DNA from 2 places in the Peribacillus sp. Hz7 genome. Region 1 is predicted to be linked to the other one. Evidence: riboswitches for the same ligand, from Rfam matches in the RefSeq annotation. Region 1 holds a riboswitch; the other holds the start of a gene.

What was found. Region 1 has a riboswitch for preQ1 ahead of queC (7-cyano-7-deazaguanine synthase QueC). Riboswitches for the same ligand answer to the same signal wherever they lie in the genome.
Positions count from the first base shown of each region.
Region 2: another riboswitch for preQ1. It lies ahead of ACE199_RS12250 (QueT transporter family protein); the one in region 1 lies ahead of queC (7-cyano-7-deazaguanine synthase QueC).

Region 1 is NZ_JBHHJV010000001.1:596,325-604,979, forward strand. Features, by position in the region: gene ACE199_RS02815 (YceG family protein) at 1-1,219, shown strand, start outside; gene ACE199_RS02820 (toxic anion resistance protein) at 1,238-2,317, shown strand; PreQ1 riboswitch class I at 2,384-2,426, shown strand; gene queC (7-cyano-7-deazaguanine synthase QueC) at 2,480-3,139, shown strand; gene queD (6-carboxytetrahydropterin synthase QueD) at 3,144-3,617, shown strand; gene queE (7-carboxy-7-deazaguanine synthase QueE) at 3,610-4,332, shown strand; gene ACE199_RS02840 (VUT family protein) at 4,337-4,876, shown strand; gene ACE199_RS02845 (spore germination protein) at 5,073-6,656, shown strand; gene ACE199_RS02850 (Ger(x)C family spore germination protein) at 6,653-7,843, shown strand; gene ACE199_RS02855 (hypothetical protein) at 7,840-8,061, shown strand; gene ACE199_RS02860 (GerAB/ArcD/ProY family transporter) at 8,117-8,655, shown strand, end outside.
Region 2 is NZ_JBHHJV010000007.1:205,013-213,667, forward strand. Features, by position in the region: gene ACE199_RS12230 (aldehyde dehydrogenase family protein) at 1-935, opposite strand, end outside; gene ACE199_RS12235 (aminotransferase family protein) at 969-2,294, opposite strand; gene ACE199_RS12240 (sigma-54 interaction domain-containing protein) at 2,566-3,963, shown strand; gene ACE199_RS12245 (N-acetyltransferase) at 4,213-4,668, opposite strand; PreQ1 riboswitch class I at 4,892-4,936, shown strand; gene ACE199_RS12250 (QueT transporter family protein) at 4,945-5,430, shown strand; gene ACE199_RS12255 (DUF3006 domain-containing protein) at 5,848-6,063, shown strand; tRNA gene ACE199_RS12260 (tRNA-Arg) at 6,263-6,336, opposite strand; tRNA gene ACE199_RS12265 (tRNA-Ser) at 6,350-6,440, opposite strand; tRNA gene ACE199_RS12270 (tRNA-Asn) at 6,453-6,527, opposite strand; tRNA gene ACE199_RS12275 (tRNA-Ile) at 6,545-6,621, opposite strand; tRNA gene ACE199_RS12280 (tRNA-Gly) at 6,626-6,699, opposite strand; tRNA gene ACE199_RS12285 (tRNA-Cys) at 6,709-6,782, opposite strand; tRNA gene ACE199_RS12290 (tRNA-Gln) at 6,788-6,859, opposite strand; tRNA gene ACE199_RS12295 (tRNA-Asp) at 6,880-6,956, opposite strand; tRNA gene ACE199_RS12300 (tRNA-Ser) at 6,972-7,064, opposite strand; tRNA gene ACE199_RS12305 (tRNA-Ala) at 7,075-7,150, opposite strand; tRNA gene ACE199_RS12310 (tRNA-Pro) at 7,171-7,247, opposite strand; tRNA gene ACE199_RS12315 (tRNA-Arg) at 7,258-7,334, opposite strand; tRNA gene ACE199_RS12320 (tRNA-Leu) at 7,344-7,432, opposite strand; tRNA gene ACE199_RS12325 (tRNA-Gly) at 7,446-7,520, opposite strand; tRNA gene ACE199_RS12330 (tRNA-Leu) at 7,528-7,609, opposite strand; tRNA gene ACE199_RS12335 (tRNA-Lys) at 7,614-7,689, opposite strand; tRNA gene ACE199_RS12340 (tRNA-Thr) at 7,697-7,772, opposite strand; tRNA gene ACE199_RS12345 (tRNA-Val) at 7,780-7,855, opposite strand; tRNA gene ACE199_RS12350 (tRNA-Glu) at 7,860-7,934, opposite strand; rRNA gene rrf (5S ribosomal RNA) at 7,979-8,094, opposite strand; partial or broken rRNA gene ACE199_RS12360 (23S ribosomal RNA) at 8,156-8,655, opposite strand, start outside.

The sequences.
Region 1 (8,655 bases):
ATCTGTTATGAAAGTGATAGAGCATTTTCAGCAGCACCATTCTGCGGGCTTATTAACGCAAGAGTTTAGGCGCTTTCTTATTGATGTGGTGAAATGGTTAAAAAACCATTGGGCGAAGTGGGCTGAAACTATCACGATAGGTGAGGATTTTCCGAAAGTCGTTTGGTATGGTGACATGAATGACAGTCAAAAATATTTCCTGATGTTATTGATGGAGTTTGGATGTGATGTGTTACTTTTTCATCCTGAAGGAAAGGATTTATTTGCGGAAATCGATCCAAATAATACAATCTCTATTCCTTATCAATATCGTCATACAGCAAAGTTAGAGCCCTTCCCGACCCATCAAAGAGAGCGTCAAACAACCGTTGCTTATCGAGCTAATAAACAACTAGAAATTATGATGCATGACCATGGCTCGGGCATTTATAAGCCATGGCAATTTAGAGATTATATCCCGTCCTCCATTACTTTACGTATGACATATGATGATGTGTTTATTTATGCGAGGGAAAAGGCGATGATTCGTCCAGAATTTAAGCTAGAAAGTAATCGGGTACATATTCCTGTGATTTTTGCCAAAATTCAAGGGGTCTCGAAAGATCGGAAACAATATTGGGAACGTATGAGGGAGCTTATCGATGATTCATTAGCTTTGTGCATTCGCGAGTTTCCTTTTTCTCAAGCGACAAAAGCGAATTATCATTTTCATTATCAAAAGTCTTTAGAACAAGGGACGCTTTCTCCAGAAAAGATGGTCAACAGCAATTGGTGGCGTTATAAACATTTGCCGAATGGACTTCAAAACGCAATTGCTCATACGATTAAAGCGTACTGCGAACATCCTAAATTAAATAAAATAGCAGGAGAATCTGATTATGATCTTCAGTTATTTCTATTTAAACAGGCTAATATGATGCCGGAAGTAGTTCTCCAATTGCTGCAAAAGTTTGATTATGCTCAAGAAATTCCCCGTCTGGTTCTTTATAATATGGAGAAGAATGGAGAGCCTTTTAGGGAAGATGCTGCCCTTCTTTTGTTTTTAAATGAATTTGGCTGTGATGTAATTTGGTATAATCCAGCCGGACATAACGATATTGAACAGTTTATTAATCCTTCATTTTATGATGTTCATTGGTTAGAAGAAGTGGAATTTCAACAGGAGTTTCAAGAAAAAGAAGAATCGATTATTAAGAAGATTATTAAAAAAATATTTTAAGTATAGGAGTGGGATACCATGACAGCTGACTTACAACTTCAAAAACAAGAGTTAAATCCAAATACAGCGCAGCAATTACGTGCTCAGTTACGCCAAGAACCACAAGTGTTGCAGTTAGTTCAATCGCTCGATATTAAAGATCAGCATCAATTATTAACGCTTGGAAAAGAACCAGCTGATAGTTTATCTCGTTTTGCAGATCGAATCTTACATTCGATGACGGTAACAAATATTGAGAAATCGAGCGACTTACTCAATCAATTAGAAAAATTAATGAAGCGCTTTGATCGAAATGAAATTATGAAAGAGCCTGGGTTTCTTGATAAATTATTCAAGCGTGCGAAAAAGACAATTGAAGATGTGTTTAAAAAATATCAAACGTTAGGCGGTGAACTAGATAAAATTAATGCCCAATTTGCGATTATGGAAGACGAATTAAAGCGTGCAAACAATGACTTAGAAGGATTGTATGAAGAAGATATTCAATACTACTTTGAATTAGAGAAGTATGTCGTAGCGGCTGAAATGAAGCTGGAAGAGGTAAGAGATACACTGATTCCGCAGTATGAAGAACGTGTTCAGGCAGGAGATCAATTAGCTCGCATTGAATTAGAAGGATTACGAACAGTTCAAGAATTATTAGAACGGAAGATTGATGATTTAGAGAAAGCAAGAATGGTTGCTGTTGTTGCTGCGCCACAAATTAAGACAATGCAGCGTGGGAATAATGATTTAATGGCGAAAATCAATAGTAACTTTGTAACGGTGATTCCGATTTTTAAAATGGGGATTATTAATACGGTATATGCGAAGCGTCAAAAATTACATTCTGATTCATTAAATGCTTTTGAAGAAAGAGCGAATCAGATGTTAACGGAAGTAACTTCAGATATTATGAATCAAAGTGTTGAAATTGCTGAGCGAACAGGCAGCTCCAGCATAAAAATGGAAACGATTGAGACGATGTGGACGACAATCGAAAAAGGAATTGTAGAGTATAAGAGAGTAAAAGAAGAGCAGTCGCTGCAGCGAGTGGAAGATAAGAAACGATTAGAAGCTCTTCAAGAAGAGGCGAAAAGGGTGCTATCGCAAGGGTAAAAAACGCTTGCATTACTTGCAGTTTCGCTATACTATAAGTGAGGAATTAAAATAATCTGCCAATGTGCAGAAGAGGTTCTAGCTACCCTCTTTAAAAAACTAAGAAGAAACAGTACTCTGTCTTAGGGTGCTGTTTTTTCGTTATAAAGGAGTTTTTTAGGAATGAAAAAGGAAAAAGCAGTGGTTGTATTTAGTGGTGGTCAGGATAGTACGACATGTTTGTTCTGGGCATTAGAAAGATTTGCTGAAGTTGAGGCGGTCACATTTGATTATAATCAGCGTCATCGACTGGAAATTGAGTGTGCACAAAATATTGCAAATGAGCTTGGTATCAAGCATCATATTTTAGATATGTCTTTGTTAAATCAACTCGCTCCAAATGCGTTGACTCGTAATGATATTGAGGTAAAGGATGGCGAAGATGGTGAATTACCTTCGACGTTCGTGCCAGGACGTAATTTACTATTTCTTTCGTTTGCCGGTGTGATTGCGAGCCAAATCGGTGCGAAACATATTGTCACTGGTGTATGTGAAACAGATTTCAGCGGCTATCCAGATTGTCGCGATGTGTTTATTAAATCGTTAAATGTGACATTGAATTTATCGATGGACAATTCGTTTGTCATTGATACACCGTTAATGTGGTTGAATAAAGAAGAAACGTGGGAGCTTGCCGATCAGTTAGGCGCATTTGAATTTGTCCGTGAAAAAACATTAACGTGTTATAACGGAATCATTGCGGATGGATGTGGGGAGTGCCCAGCGTGTAAGCTTAGACAAAAAGGCCTTGTAGATTATTTAAGTAAGCGGAAGGAGTCTTAAAGGCATGTATGGATTTCGAATTGTTGATAAGCTCCAGAAACTAGATCAAGATATACAAAGAAATCAATTAAACTATCATAAGAAGCGCGTTCTTGTAAGTAAAGAATTCACATTTGATGCCGCTCACCATCTTCATTGTTATGAAGGAAAATGTAAAAACTTGCATGGTCATACGTATCGAGTGGTCTTTGGCTTAAGCGGATTTACCGATGACCGTGGTTTGATGATGGATTTCGGTGATATTAAACAGATATGGAAAGATAAAATTGAAATTTATTTAGATCACCGCTATTTAAATGAAACGCTGCCATTGATGAATACAACGGCAGAGAATATGGTCGTTTGGATATATGAAAAAATGGCGGATGCGCTGCGTGAAGAGCCCCAATACAAAGGAGCTCGGGTAGAATTTGTTCGCCTGTTTGAAACGCCAACGAGCTATGCGGAAGCAAGACGGGAGTGGATGGAAGGTGAGTAAAATTCCCGTTATGGAGATTTTTGGACCTACCATACAAGGGGAAGGTTCTATGATTGGACAAAAAACGATGTTTGTACGTACAGCTGGCTGTGATTATTCTTGTTCCTGGTGTGATTCAGCTTTTACATGGGATGGAAGTGGGAAAGAATACATTACTCAGATGACTGCGGAAGAAATCTGGGATGAACTGAAAAGAATCGGTGGAGATGGTTTTTCCTTTGTCACGATTTCGGGTGGCAATCCAGCTTTACTGAAAAATCTATCCAGTTTAGTTGCGCTCTTAAAAGAACAGGGGATAAAAATGGGCGTGGAAACACAGGGAAGCAGATGGCAGGATTGGTTTTATGAAATCAATGAGCTGACGATTTCTCCTAAGCCGCCTAGCTCGGGAATGAAAACAGATTTCGGGATACTTGATGAAATCTTCACTAAGTTGCAAAACAATCAACACCATGTTTCGCTTAAGGTTGTGATTTTTAATGATGAAGATTATGAGTATGGAAAAGCGATGCATCATCGCTACCCGGACATTCCGTTCTTTTTTCAGGTTGGAAATGATGATAGTACGACGACGGACGATTCTAGATTGATTAGTAGACTTCTACAAAAATATGAGTGGTTAATTGATAAAGTTGTGCAAGATCAGACTGTTACAAATGTGAAGGTGCTCCCGCAGCTGCATACGTATATTTGGGGCAATAAACGAGGAGTATAAAGATATGAGAATATTATTTTATTTACTATCCATCGTGGCTGCAAACGTGGTCACAGCGGCTTTTGCACCGCTCCAATTTGGTGTATTTATCGTACCGATGGGAACCTTGTTAATTGGAGCAACATTTATCTTTCGGGATCTTGTCCAAAATAAATATGGTCGAGCGAAGACATATGGATTCATTGTGACAGCGCTCATTTTATCAGCAGCTGTATCGTTTACACTAGGGGATACATTATTAATTGTTGCAGCCTCCGCGCTTTCATTTATTGTTGCGGAATCCACTGATACAGAGATTTACTCACGTTTGAAGTTACCGATGAGCTGGCGCGTATTCTATAGCGGAATTGTTGGCGGGTTTCTCGATTCGGTAATTTTCGTTGTGATTGGTTTAAGCCCATTTGGTGCAAACATTTTACCTTGGGAAGCCGTACCTGCTGCTATTGTGGGGCAAATTATTGTCAAAACAATTGTTCAAATGATTGGTGCGTTCGTCTTGAATCAGGTGCATGTTCGTTTAGAGAAGAAAACTGTCGTTAATTAATATAGTGAAGAGGCTCAGTCTTATGACTGAGCCTTTTCTCATTCACCCTAATCGCCTGTCTGTTCTTTATGAAGAAAATCACTAGTACAGTGGAGAATCAGGAAATTTCTTAATGGTTTTGTATAAATTACCCTTAATGAAGAACTATAGAAAAAGAGAGCTTATAAGTCACCTGCAAAAAAATGGGGGAAGCAACTTGATTCGAAATATAAATAAACTTTTAAGGAAACCCAAGCCCAAAAAGAATAATTTACAAAACGAACAGGAACAGCAGAATTCTAAGCCAGAAGATTTCCTTTCTGATAATTTCGATAAAAATATCGAAACTTTTCATTTAGTTTATGATCGTTGTTCAGACGTCCTTTTCCGTTCGTTCTTACTTTTCGGAAAAACAAGAGCGACGATTATTTATATAGAGGGTATTACGAACGTCGAAGGGATGGAGGAATTCGTTCTGTCGCCACTCATTAAGGAAACAGCAAGCGAACCTCAGCTATTAAATGAATTTCTTGAAAATAAACTGCCTGTTTCCAAAGTAAAGAGAGTGCATACACTAGCCGAGTGTATCGAATCAATCTCATCTGGAAATCCTATCCTTCTCTATGAAGGGGAAAGTGCTGGCTTTTCTTTAGGATTAGCCAAATGGGAAAAGCGCGGGATTGAAGAACCTGTAGCAGAAGTAGGAATCAGGGGGCCGCGAGAGGGATTTAATGAATCTTTAGAGGTAAGTACATCTCAATTGCGACGCATTATTAAAAGTCCGGCTCTAAAAATACAATCGATGAAAATCGGGAGTTATACGCAGACTACGGTTGCCATTGCCTATATTGATGGAATTGTAGATCCAACACTAATTGAAGAAATAACGAATCGATTGAAGAGAATTGAGATAGACGGTGTTTTAGAAAGCGAGTACATCGAGGAAATGATTGAGGACAATCCATATTCCCCTTTCCCTCAGATACTATCAACAGAACGACCGGATACAGCCTGTTCTAGTTTATTAGAGGGACGAGCGGTCATTTTAGTAGAAGGAACACCATTTAGTTTAATTGCTCCAATTTCCTTCTTTTCTTTGCTTCAATCACATGAGGACTATTATCAACGCTTTATGGTTAGCACACTTATCCGTTTGTTACGTTATAGTTTTCTTAGTATCTCACTCTTGCTGCCTTCTTTTTATGTCGCTATTTTGACGTTTCATCAGGAGGCGATACCAACAGCACTGCTGCTGAGTGTGTCAGCGTCCCGGGAGGCGGTCCCATTTCCTGCCGTAGTAGAAGCGCTGCTTATGGAAATTATGTTTGAAGGGCTACGGGAGGCAGGGGTTCGATTGCCAAAGCAGATTGGCTCTGCTGTTAGTATTGTTGGAGCGCTAGTGATTGGTCAAGCTGCCGTTCAAGCAGGATTGGTTTCCGCGCCAATGGTCATTGTGGTGGCGATTACGGGAATCTCTTCTTTTATGATTCCTCGTTATATTGCAGGAATTGCTATCCGGATGCTGCGTTTTCCTATGATGTTGCTTGCTGGTACTTTAGGACTACTCGGCATTATGATGGGAATCATCGCCATAGTCATTCACTTGTGCGGCTTGCGCTCCTTCGGTGTCCCTTACTTACAGCCACTGGCACCGCTAAAAGGGAGTGAGTTAAAGGATATGCTGTGGAGATCGCCTGTGTGGAAGATGGATACACGGCCACATCTTACAGGGGAGTTTAACCAATATCGCCAGTCTCCAAATCAGGCGCCGAGTTCGAAAAAAGGGGGGGACACCCAGTGAAAAATATTCTCCGTATACTATGTATTTTCGGGTTGATTTTTCTTTTAAGCGGCTGTTGGGATCGGGTGGAAGTCAATGATTTGGCTATTGTCACAGCAGCAGCTATTGATATAAAGGATGACAATCAAATTGAATTATCCCTCCAAGTGTTTATCCCTAAAGCATTAAGCACCGGAGGAGGTCAAGGAGGGGCAGGTCAAGGAGGGGGAGGAGCTACTACATTGGTGAGGTCCCAAAAAGGATCCAATATTTCAGATGCGCTTTCCAAACTACAAAGCAAGATTCCGCGCAAAGTTTTTTGGGGACAATGTAAAGTATTTATATTCGGCGAAAAGTTAGCAAAGCAAGGAATACAAGATCCGATGGATTTCTTACTTCGCCATCCGCAGCCAAGAGAGAGAGCTTATTTGTATGTTAGTAAAGGGAACCCAAAGGCTGTTCTTGAATCGATTCCTCCTCTAGAACGCTATTCGGGGGAAGTGATTCGGGAACTATCTGATTTACATATCGGGATGCAGGTTACCATGCAGGATGTACAGGAAGGGTTAATAGGTGTAGCTCAGGCTGGCGCACTTCCATTTATTAAAATTTTACCACCAGGTAAAGGGGAAGAGAAATTACAGGGAATTCCGTACATTGTCGGAACTGCGGTGTTCAAAAAAGGTAAAATGGTTGGAACGATGTCAGAAAAGGCAACAAGAGGAGTCTTGTGGTTAAGAAATGAAATGGAAGCCTACACAGTTACCGTAAAACCGGAAGGCGTTAAAGGAGAAATATCTTTAAATCCAGTGTCGGCACGTGTCAAGATGATTCCGCAAATACGAAATAATAAATGGAAAGTGCTCGTGAACATTGATACAGAGGGAGCTGTTATCCAAAATGGAACGAATTTGGATCTTACAAGTCCAAAATCACTACAGACTGTAGAAAAAGCGTATCAAGAAGATATCAAAAAGCGTATCGAGCTAGCTATTCAGCAAGCGCAGCATAAGATGAAAGCGGACATTATAAAATTCGGTGAAGAATTCCATCGGAAATATCCTAAAGAGTGGAAAAAAAATGAAAATCGCTGGGCTGAGGTGTACCCGGAGGTGGAAGTGGAAGTCAACGTTGAGGCCCATATTCGCAGACAGGGCTATATAAATAAACCGGGGGGATTGCCTGAGAAAGAGGTGAAGAAGCAGTGAGGTGGGGAGCTTTTTTTAGTGTCGTGGTAATCGTGGCTTTGGTCATTTTGTATGAATGGCCGAAAATGAAACAAAACCCGAAAAAGGATAAGATGGCTTTTTTTACTCTGCTCCTCATCGGCTTAGTGCTGTCCATGTTCGATCTCCCGCATATGGGGGGGCCCACTGCATGGGTTCAAACTCTTTTCAGGCCGTTTGGACGGTTTATGGAAAAATAAATGACTCAGGTGCGCGATTTTGTTTTTCCATATTATCATAGAAAGGAGAGAGATGATGGAGAAAGGTCGAATTTCATCCATTCAGATGGCCATCATGATGTATCCTGCGATTGTGGCTACCGCTATTCTCGGGGTTCCAAGTATTACAGCAAAATATGCCAAAACGGATTTATGGCTATCGCCCATTTTTGCATCCTTCATCGGATATGCGACAGTGTATATCGCGTATAAATTGCACAAACATTATCCGAAAGAAACAGTCATTCAATTTAGTGAACACATTATGGGGCGGTTCGCTGGAAAAATTCTCGGTTTTCTATTCTTGTTTTTTTACATCCAGATTGCGGGGCTCATCGTTAGACAATACGCGGAATTTGTTGTCGACTCTTTTCTAGTCAATACCCCAATTAGTGTGATTATGGGATCGATGATATTTCTCTGTGCTTTAACCGTACACGGAGGTTTAGAAGTATTGGGGAGAGCCGCCCAATTGTTTTTCCCCATTTTTATATTGGCCATCCTCTTCTTTCTCATCTTTTTGGGCCCTGATTTTGAATGGAAGAATATATTCCCGATATTGGGGGATGGGGTGAT
Region 2 (8,655 bases), on a different contig from region 1:
ACTTTAATTTGCTTTACTTCAGTCAATAGCTTGTCTACAAATGTATCGTAAATAGACTGCTCTACATACACTCGGCTTGTTGCTGTACAGCGCTGACCTGTTTGCTTCATAGCTCCTTCAATCGTCAGCTTAGCCGCCAAATCTAAATCAGCATCCGCTAGAACAACAGCAGGATTTTTCCCTCCAAGCTCTAGTTGGAATTTTTTGTTTTGTGCTACTGCTTTAGAAGCAATCTCTCGCCCAACTTGATTAGAGCCGGTAAAGGTAACCGCTGCTGTATCCGGATGCTCAACGAGTGCATTCCCCACTTTGGCTCCGCTTCCCATGACCAAATTCAAAACTCCTTCAGGTAAACCAGCTTTTTCAAATACTTCTGCAATTTTTACCGCTGTAATCCCTGATTCCCGAGCAGGCTTCCAGACAACCGTATTTCCGTAAACGAGAGCCGGTGCCATTTTCCATATTGGAATCGCCACAGGGAAATTCCATGGTGTAATGACAGAAACAACGCCTAAAGGAACCCTGAGCGAATACAGCGTATTTTGAGGATTAATAGAGGGAAGAAGTTCCCCCGTCTTCCTCATCCCTTCCTGTGCAAAATAACGTAAAATCATCACAGCTCTAGCAACTTCACCTTTCATTTCTGCAAATCTCTTACCCATCTCTTTTGTAGCTATTCTTGCTATTTCTTCAGTCTGCTGTTCTAAAAGGTCAGCTGATTTTCGCAAAAACTCTCCCCGTGTCACGGGAGAGAGCTGCTTCCATTGAAGAAAGGCTTGTTTAGCATGTATAACAGCACTGTCCACTTCCTCAACTGTAGAAACAGTTGTCGTTCCTAAACATTCAGATGGATTCGCTGGATTATAATGCTTATATGTCTCTCTGCTCTTCGATTCAGTCCACTTTCCTCCAATGTAATTTAAATAATCCATCATCCTTCTCCCTTCCTCTCCTTTTTCCTCATCCTCTTAAAAAAGCTCCTTTTCAACTGCTAACATCGTTTCATCTAAAATATCAATCATTCTTTCAATCTCTGCTTTATTAATGACTAAAGGAGGAGCAAAGACGAGCGTATCTTGATCAAAAGTGACAGTACGGATAATTAATCCACGTTTCGCAGCTTCCTCTGCAAGTTTAGGAGAGAGTGGTGTTTCAAAGCTTTCCCCAGTCAATTTATCTTTGACAATTTCAATGCCACCAATTAATCCAAGCGCTCGAACCTCACCAACAATTCGATGATTGCTTTGTAAATATTTAAAGCCCTTCAGTAATTCCTCACCCATAAGTTTTGCATTTTCCACTAAATTTTCCCGTTCAATAATTTCAATATTTTTTAAAGCAACGCTGCAAGCTGTCGGATGGCCACTATACGTATAACCATGTAGAAGCGTCCCTTTCGACAGTTCCTTCAAATCATCAAACATCTTTTCGGAGAATAGAACGCCTCCTAACTGGGCATATCCGCTCGAAACTCCTTTTGCAAAGCACATCATATCCGGTACCACTCCATAATGATTAACGCCAAACATCGTTCCAGTTCTTCCAAATCCTGTAATAACTTCATCTACAATCATTAGGATACCATATTCATCACAGATTTTTCTTACTTCTTGTAGATATCCCTCTGGCGCTATATTTACACCGCCTGCACCTTGCACAGGTTCTGTAATGAAAGCTGCAATTGTTTCAGGACCTTCTTGTTCAATGGCTTCACGTAGCGCTTCACTAGAGGTACCATCTACATGATAAAAGTCTGGTGTAATCGAGTTTGTGAAATCACGGAACGGCTTTAAGCCTGTTGCACTTGTCGCTCCCATAGCTACCCCATGATAGGACTGTGTACGAGATATAATTTTTTGGCGATTCGGCTGCCCTTTTAAAATCCAATAGTGGCGAGCTAATTTAAATGCAGTATCATTAGACTCAGATCCACCAGAAGTAAAGAAAACAGCATTTAAATCTCCTGGAGCAATCGATGCAAGTTTCGAAGCTAATCGAATGGCTGGCTCATTACTAATTGTTCCGAAACATGAACTAAATGCTAGTTTTGACATTTGCTCTTGAGCCACTTGTGCCAGCTCCTCTCGCCCATGTCCAATATTCACATTCCAAAGTGAGCTCATCCCATCAATCACTTGTTTTCCAGTAATATCAGTTAAATAGATTCCTTTTCCCTCTGTAAAAATAAAACTTGGTCCATTTGCTTGCTGTTGGGCAATCGATGATGTTGGATGAATAAAATGCTTTTTATCTAACTCCATCAATTCTTTGTCTACCTTTACGTCTTTTAACATTTACAACACCCTCTCTAAAAAATATGTGGATATATAAAATATTTAAGCAAAATTCATGCCAAAAGGAATTTATGTAAAAAATATGTAAAAACAAGGCGATTCAGTCTCTCATTCTATGAAAACAATCCACTTTCGAATCAAAAGTGGGAATTTATGATTCATTTCTTGATTGTTAATGCCTTAATAATTTATATTTGAATCATAACCATAAATTGGATTGTAAATTTCTTAATAAAGGCTTAACAAAAAAAGAAGAAAGAGAGGGGAAATTATGAATTATGCTACCGTTAATACCATTTTAGATACAATCATCCATACTTCGAATAACAATATTACTGTCACTGATGAGAAAGGATATATTTTGCATACAAATCCCCAACACTGGGCTGTTTATGGGATCGAGCTCGATCAGTATGTCGGAAAATCGGTTTATGAGCTTGAAGCAGAAGGAATTCTTTCTCCATCTATTACCGCAATGGTACTTAAAGAAAGAAAATCGATTGAAGTGATGCAGCACACGATAACAGGAAAAGTAGTGATGGCAACTGCCTACCCGGTTTTTAACGATGATGGAAAGATTATTTTAGTCATCAGCTATGCCCAAGATCAAACAGAGATTAATAACCTTCAACATCAATATGAACAATTAAAGAGAAAAATAGAAAGCTATCAAACAGAAGTTAAGGAGCTGCGTGGGAAAGAAGGGGTTATTTACCGCAGCAAAAAAATGGAGCACATTGAAAAAACGCTTCATCGGGTTGCTGAATCGGATGCAACTGTGTTGTTTTTAGGAGAGTCAGGTGTCGGAAAAAGTATGTTTGCTCGCAAATTACATAATCAGAGTTACCGTAAAAAGGAGCCGTTTATTGAAGTGAATTGTAGTACAATACCTGAAAGTTTATTTGAAGCAGAAATGTTCGGCTATGAACCAGGCTCTTTTACTGGTGCCCTTAAGCAAGGTAAACAAGGACTAATTGAACAAGCCCATAATGGGACTTTATTTTTAGATGAAATCGGGGAGCTGCCTTTGGCTATTCAAGTAAAATTATTAAAGGTGTTACAGGAAAAAAAATTCACAAGAATTGGAGGAATGAAGGAGTGCCATATTGATTTCCGTCTTGTAGCAGCTACTAATCAAAATTTAGAAGAAATGGTTCAAAAGGGGACATTCCGGCTTGATTTATATTATCGATTAAGTGTCATTCCACTTCACATTCCTTCTTTACGTGATCGAAAAGAGGATATTGCTTTATTAATCAATCACTATCTAGAATTAATTAACAAGAAGTATAAAACAAATAAAAAATTGCATTCTGCCACATATGAAGCTTTAATTCAATATATATGGCCTGGGAATGTACGAGAATTAGAAAACCTTATTGAACGACTTATTTTAACTACTGATGAAACCATTATTTTTCCAAATACTTTGCCTTCTTCTATCATAGTTCAAAGCCCGACTTCACCAAAAGAGCCCTCTCTTATTATTGAACAAACAATGATTGAAAGTTATGATCTTAAAACTATTTTAGAAAAAGTAGAAAAATGGACCATTTCCAAAGCGTATCAACAATGCAAATCAACATATAAAATGGCTGCCTTTCTTGGCATCAGCCAACCGTCCGTCATTCGTAAACTCAAAAAATATAAAAATCAGCTCCTTCCTTAAACACAGAACAAAAGCGAAAGCGCCTTGTTCTGCAATAGCTGCTTACAAGCTAGAAGATGAAGTCGCTCTTGGACTTCATCGGCTGGGCAGGCCGCGACCTTGAGAAACTAGAGGCTGAAAGCGCTTATCCACAATTTAAGCATTTTATAACTTCCTAAACAACGAAAGAACCACCTCTCAAAAATATTCGAAGGTGGTTGTTAATTGATTCCTTTATCAATCAAAGAAGCATACTAAATAGCAACTCTTTTACAGATATATAGCCATAGCAATTTCATCACAAGTTGGGAACTTGCTGCAATTCAAACAGTCCTTCCACACTTTTTGAGGCATCTCATCTTTCTGAATCACCTGAAATCCGCATTTTTCAAAAAATGTAACCTGATAAGTAAGAGAAATGAGCTTTTTAATTTCAATTTTTCTTGTTTCTTCTACAATCTGTTCAACAAGTAATTTACCTACCCCTCTTCCCTTTGCCTCTTCAGCTACGACAAGCGAGCGAATCTCTGATAAATCTTTTCCTAATATATGAAGACTCGCTGCCCCCACAACCTGATCATCAATAGTTGCCACGCAGATAGCCTGAAGATTTTCATACAATGACTCGCGGGTACGCGGGAGCAAAAGACCTTGTTGAGCATACATATTAATCAAGCTATAAATAGCCTCTACATCACTTGCTTTAGCCTTCCGAATGTTCACCATATAATCTCACCTTTTTTTAGAAACTATGATTAAAATCATACTTGAGATTTCAGAAAAGTCAATAAAGCAATCGTGGAAATCATAATTTTCTGTTGATATGCAATGAAATGACTTAGAATTATTCCCTTTATCATTGCTCTATCTATGGAAATAAACACTAGCCCCTTATTCTATTGACGAAATAAGCTTACATCCTATACTATTAGCCATTGAGCGTTCATTCAAAAACGTGGTTCGAAACCATCCCACGATAAAAAACTAGGGAGAGAGTCAACAATGAATAGCAGAACATTAATAGTCAATGGAATTTTAGCAGCCCTTTATGTAGCTGTTTCACTTGTGATTAACCCAATTGCTTTTTCCGCAATTCAGTTTCGGATTCCTGAACTGTTTAATCATTTGATTGTATTCAACAAAAAGTATATTTACGGAATTGTAGCTGGGGTGTTTATTACCAATTTATTTTCCTCAATGGCTGCTTACGATTTAATTTTTGGCGTTGGACAGTCCTTACTAGCACTACTCATTGTGATTTTTGCTTCACGTTATATTAAGAATATTAAAGTGTTGATGATCATTAATATTCTCGTATTCACATTCACGATGTTTATGATTGCGCTTGAACTGCATCTTGCACTAGGATTTCCGTTCTGGCTTAGCTGGTTCACAACAGCGGTTGGAGAGTTTACCGTCATGCTAATCGGAGCTCCTATTATATATACCATGAATAAGCGCATTCAATTTTCAAAATGGATTTCCTAAATAGAAAAAGGCTGTCAATACTTCGTCCGTTCGAAGATGACAGCTTTTTTTTCATACCTGCCCTTCAATAAATATGTAAATTTTTAATATCTTTACGTTTCTTTAATTTACTAAAATTGTACTTAGTAATATTTACTCGAGGCAGAAGTACATCTTCATGAAACAATAATTGAAATTGATGTCAAAGATAGTATCCCTCTTTTGCTGTGTAAAGCTAATCAATTCGGTATAGTACGTGTAGAAAGTGAAATATCACAAGAAACTAATGTACAAATTAAATTGCCAGTGGTCTAAAACAAAATCGCTCCTATGCGGGCGATTTTGTTTTAATTTCTACTCAATATATTAACACGTAATCACATTACTCTAGCTATTTCAAAACAGCTCTAAAATCTTTATAAAAACGGTGGTGAAATAATGAAAAAAAGAATTATTGATCGATTTGAGGGAGATCTTGCAGTCGTTGAATTTAACGATACAATGGAGGATATTCCAAAGGCTAAATTGCCAAAAGAAGCCGCTGTTGGCGATGTTCTTGTATTCGATGGCGATAAAATCACTATCCATACAAAGGAAACAGCGAAGTTGAAGCAGAAAATTGAAGATTTAATGGATGAGCTATTTGACGATTAACGGCTAGCCCTGCTTTAAAACCGGGGTTTATATTTTCCCTTTCCTATGCACAAAAAAGGAAAATAAAAGAGGGATTAACTTCGTCCTAAAAAACTATGCACTGAATGGTTATTTTCCCAAAATCAAAAGGATGGGCGAAGTTTTTCACAACCAAACAAATGGGTATTAAAAAAGACTAATCACGAAGATTAGTCCATTACGCGCCTTAGAGGATTCGAACCTCTGACCGACGGCTTAGAAGGCCGTTGCTCTATCCTGCTGAGCTAAAGGCGCATGATTCTATGTATGGCGGAGAAGGAGGGATTTGAACCCTCGCGCCGGTTACCCGACCTACACCCTTAGCAGGGGCGCCTCTTCAGCCTCTTGAGTACTTCCCCACATAAAAAAAATGGCTCCGCAGGTAGGATTCGAACCTACGACCGTTCGGTTAACAGCCGAATGCTCTACCACTGAGCTACTGCGGAACAATAAAAAATATAAATGGTGGGCCTAAGTGGACTCGAACCACCGACCTCACGCTTATCAGGCGTGCGCTCTAACCAGCTGAGCTATAGGCCCATTTTGGAGCGGGTGAAGGGAATCGAACCCTCATCATCAGCTTGGAAGGCTGAGGTTTTACCACTAAACTACACCCGCATATAAAATTGGAGGCAACACCCGGATTTGAACCGGGGATAAAGGTTTTGCAGACCTCTGCCTTACCACTTGGCTATGCTGCCATTGACTGGGCTAGAAGGATTCGAACCTTCGCATGACGGAATCAAAATCCGCTGCCTTACCGCTTGGCTATAGCCCAACAATAAAAAATGAAACAAATGGCGGTCCGGACGGGACTCGAACCCGCGACCTCCTGCGTGACAGGCAGGCATTCTAACCAGCTGAACTACCGGACCATATGAAGAAAAAAATGGAGGAGGTAGAGGGATTCGAACCCCCGCGGGGTTTGACCCCCCTGTCGGTTTTCAAGACCGATCCCTTCAGCCGGACTTGGGTATACCTCCGTTATAATCATGGTGGAGCCTAGCGGGATCGAACCGCTGACCTCCTGCGTGCAAGGCAGGCGCTCTCCCAGCTGAGCTAAGGCCCCATATCATTTAATAAGTAGCATGGTCGGGAAGACAGGATTCGAACCTGCGACCCCTTGGTCCCAAACCAAGTGCTCTACCAAGCTGAGCTACTTCCCGCATATAAATATGGCGCGCCCGAAAGGAGTCGAACCCATAACCTTCTGATCCGTAGTCAGACGCTCTATCCAATTGAGCTACGGGCGCATATTAAAATGGTGCCGAGGACCGGAATCGAACCGGTACGGTAGTCACCTACCGCAGGATTTTAAGTCCTGTGCGTCTGCCAGTTCCGCCACCCCGGCACTTTGCGAAAAGTGGAGTGGGAGACGGGATTCAAACCCGAGACCCCAACCTTGGCAAGGTTGTATTCTACCACTGAACTACTTCCGCATAATAATGCGGGTGAAGGGAGTCGAACCCCCACGCCTTGCGGCGCCAGATCCTAAGTCTGGTGCGTCTGCCAATTCCGCCACACCCGCAATATGGTGAGTCATGCAGGATTCGAACCTGCGACCCTCTGATTAAAAGTCAGATGCTCTACCAACTGAGCTAATGACTCGTCCAAATGGTGCCGGCAAGAGGACTTGAACCCCCAACCTACTGATTACAAGTCAGTTGCTCTACCAATTGAGCTACACCGGCATATAAATGGTGGAGGATGACGGGATCGAACCGCCGACCCTCTGCTTGTAAGGCAGATGCTCTCCCAGCTGAGCTAATCCTCCAAAATGGTGACCCCTACGGGATTCGAACCCGTGTTACCGCCGTGAAAGGGCGGTGTCTTAACCGCTTGACCAAGGGGCCATTCTATAAAACTAGACAAAAGAATAACCCCTATTGGGGTTTTTGCCTGGCAACGTCCTACTCTCACAGGGGGAAACCCCCAACTACCATCGGCGCTGAAGAGCTTAACTTCCGTGTTCGGAATGGGAACGGGTGTGACCTCTTCGCCATCATTACCAGACAAAGTATAGAAGGATTGTTCCTTCAAAACTAGATAATAGGAAAAGACTATCATTGAAATATTGGTTAAGTCCTCGACCGATTAGTATCAGTCAGCTCCATGTGTCGCCACACTTCCACCTCTGACCTATCAACCTGATCATCTTTCAGGGGTCTTACTAGCTTGCGCTATGGGAAATCTCATCTTGAGGGGGGCTTCATGCTTAGATGCTTTCAGCACTTATCCCGTCCGCACATAGCTACCCAGCGATGCCTTTGGCAAGACAACTGGTACACCAGCGGTGCGTCCATCCCGGTCCTCTCGTACTAAGGACAGCTCCTCTCAAATTTCCTGCGCCCACGACGGATAGGGACCGAACTGTCTCACGACGTTCTGAACCCAGCTCGCGTACCGCTTTAATGGGCGAACAGCCCAACCCTTGGGACCGACTACAGCCCCAGGATGCGATGAGCCGACATCGAGGTGCCAAACCTCCCCGTCGATGTGGACTCTTGGGGGAGATAAGCCTGTTATCCCCGGGGTAGCTTTTATCCGTTGAGCGATGGCCCTTCCATGCGGAAC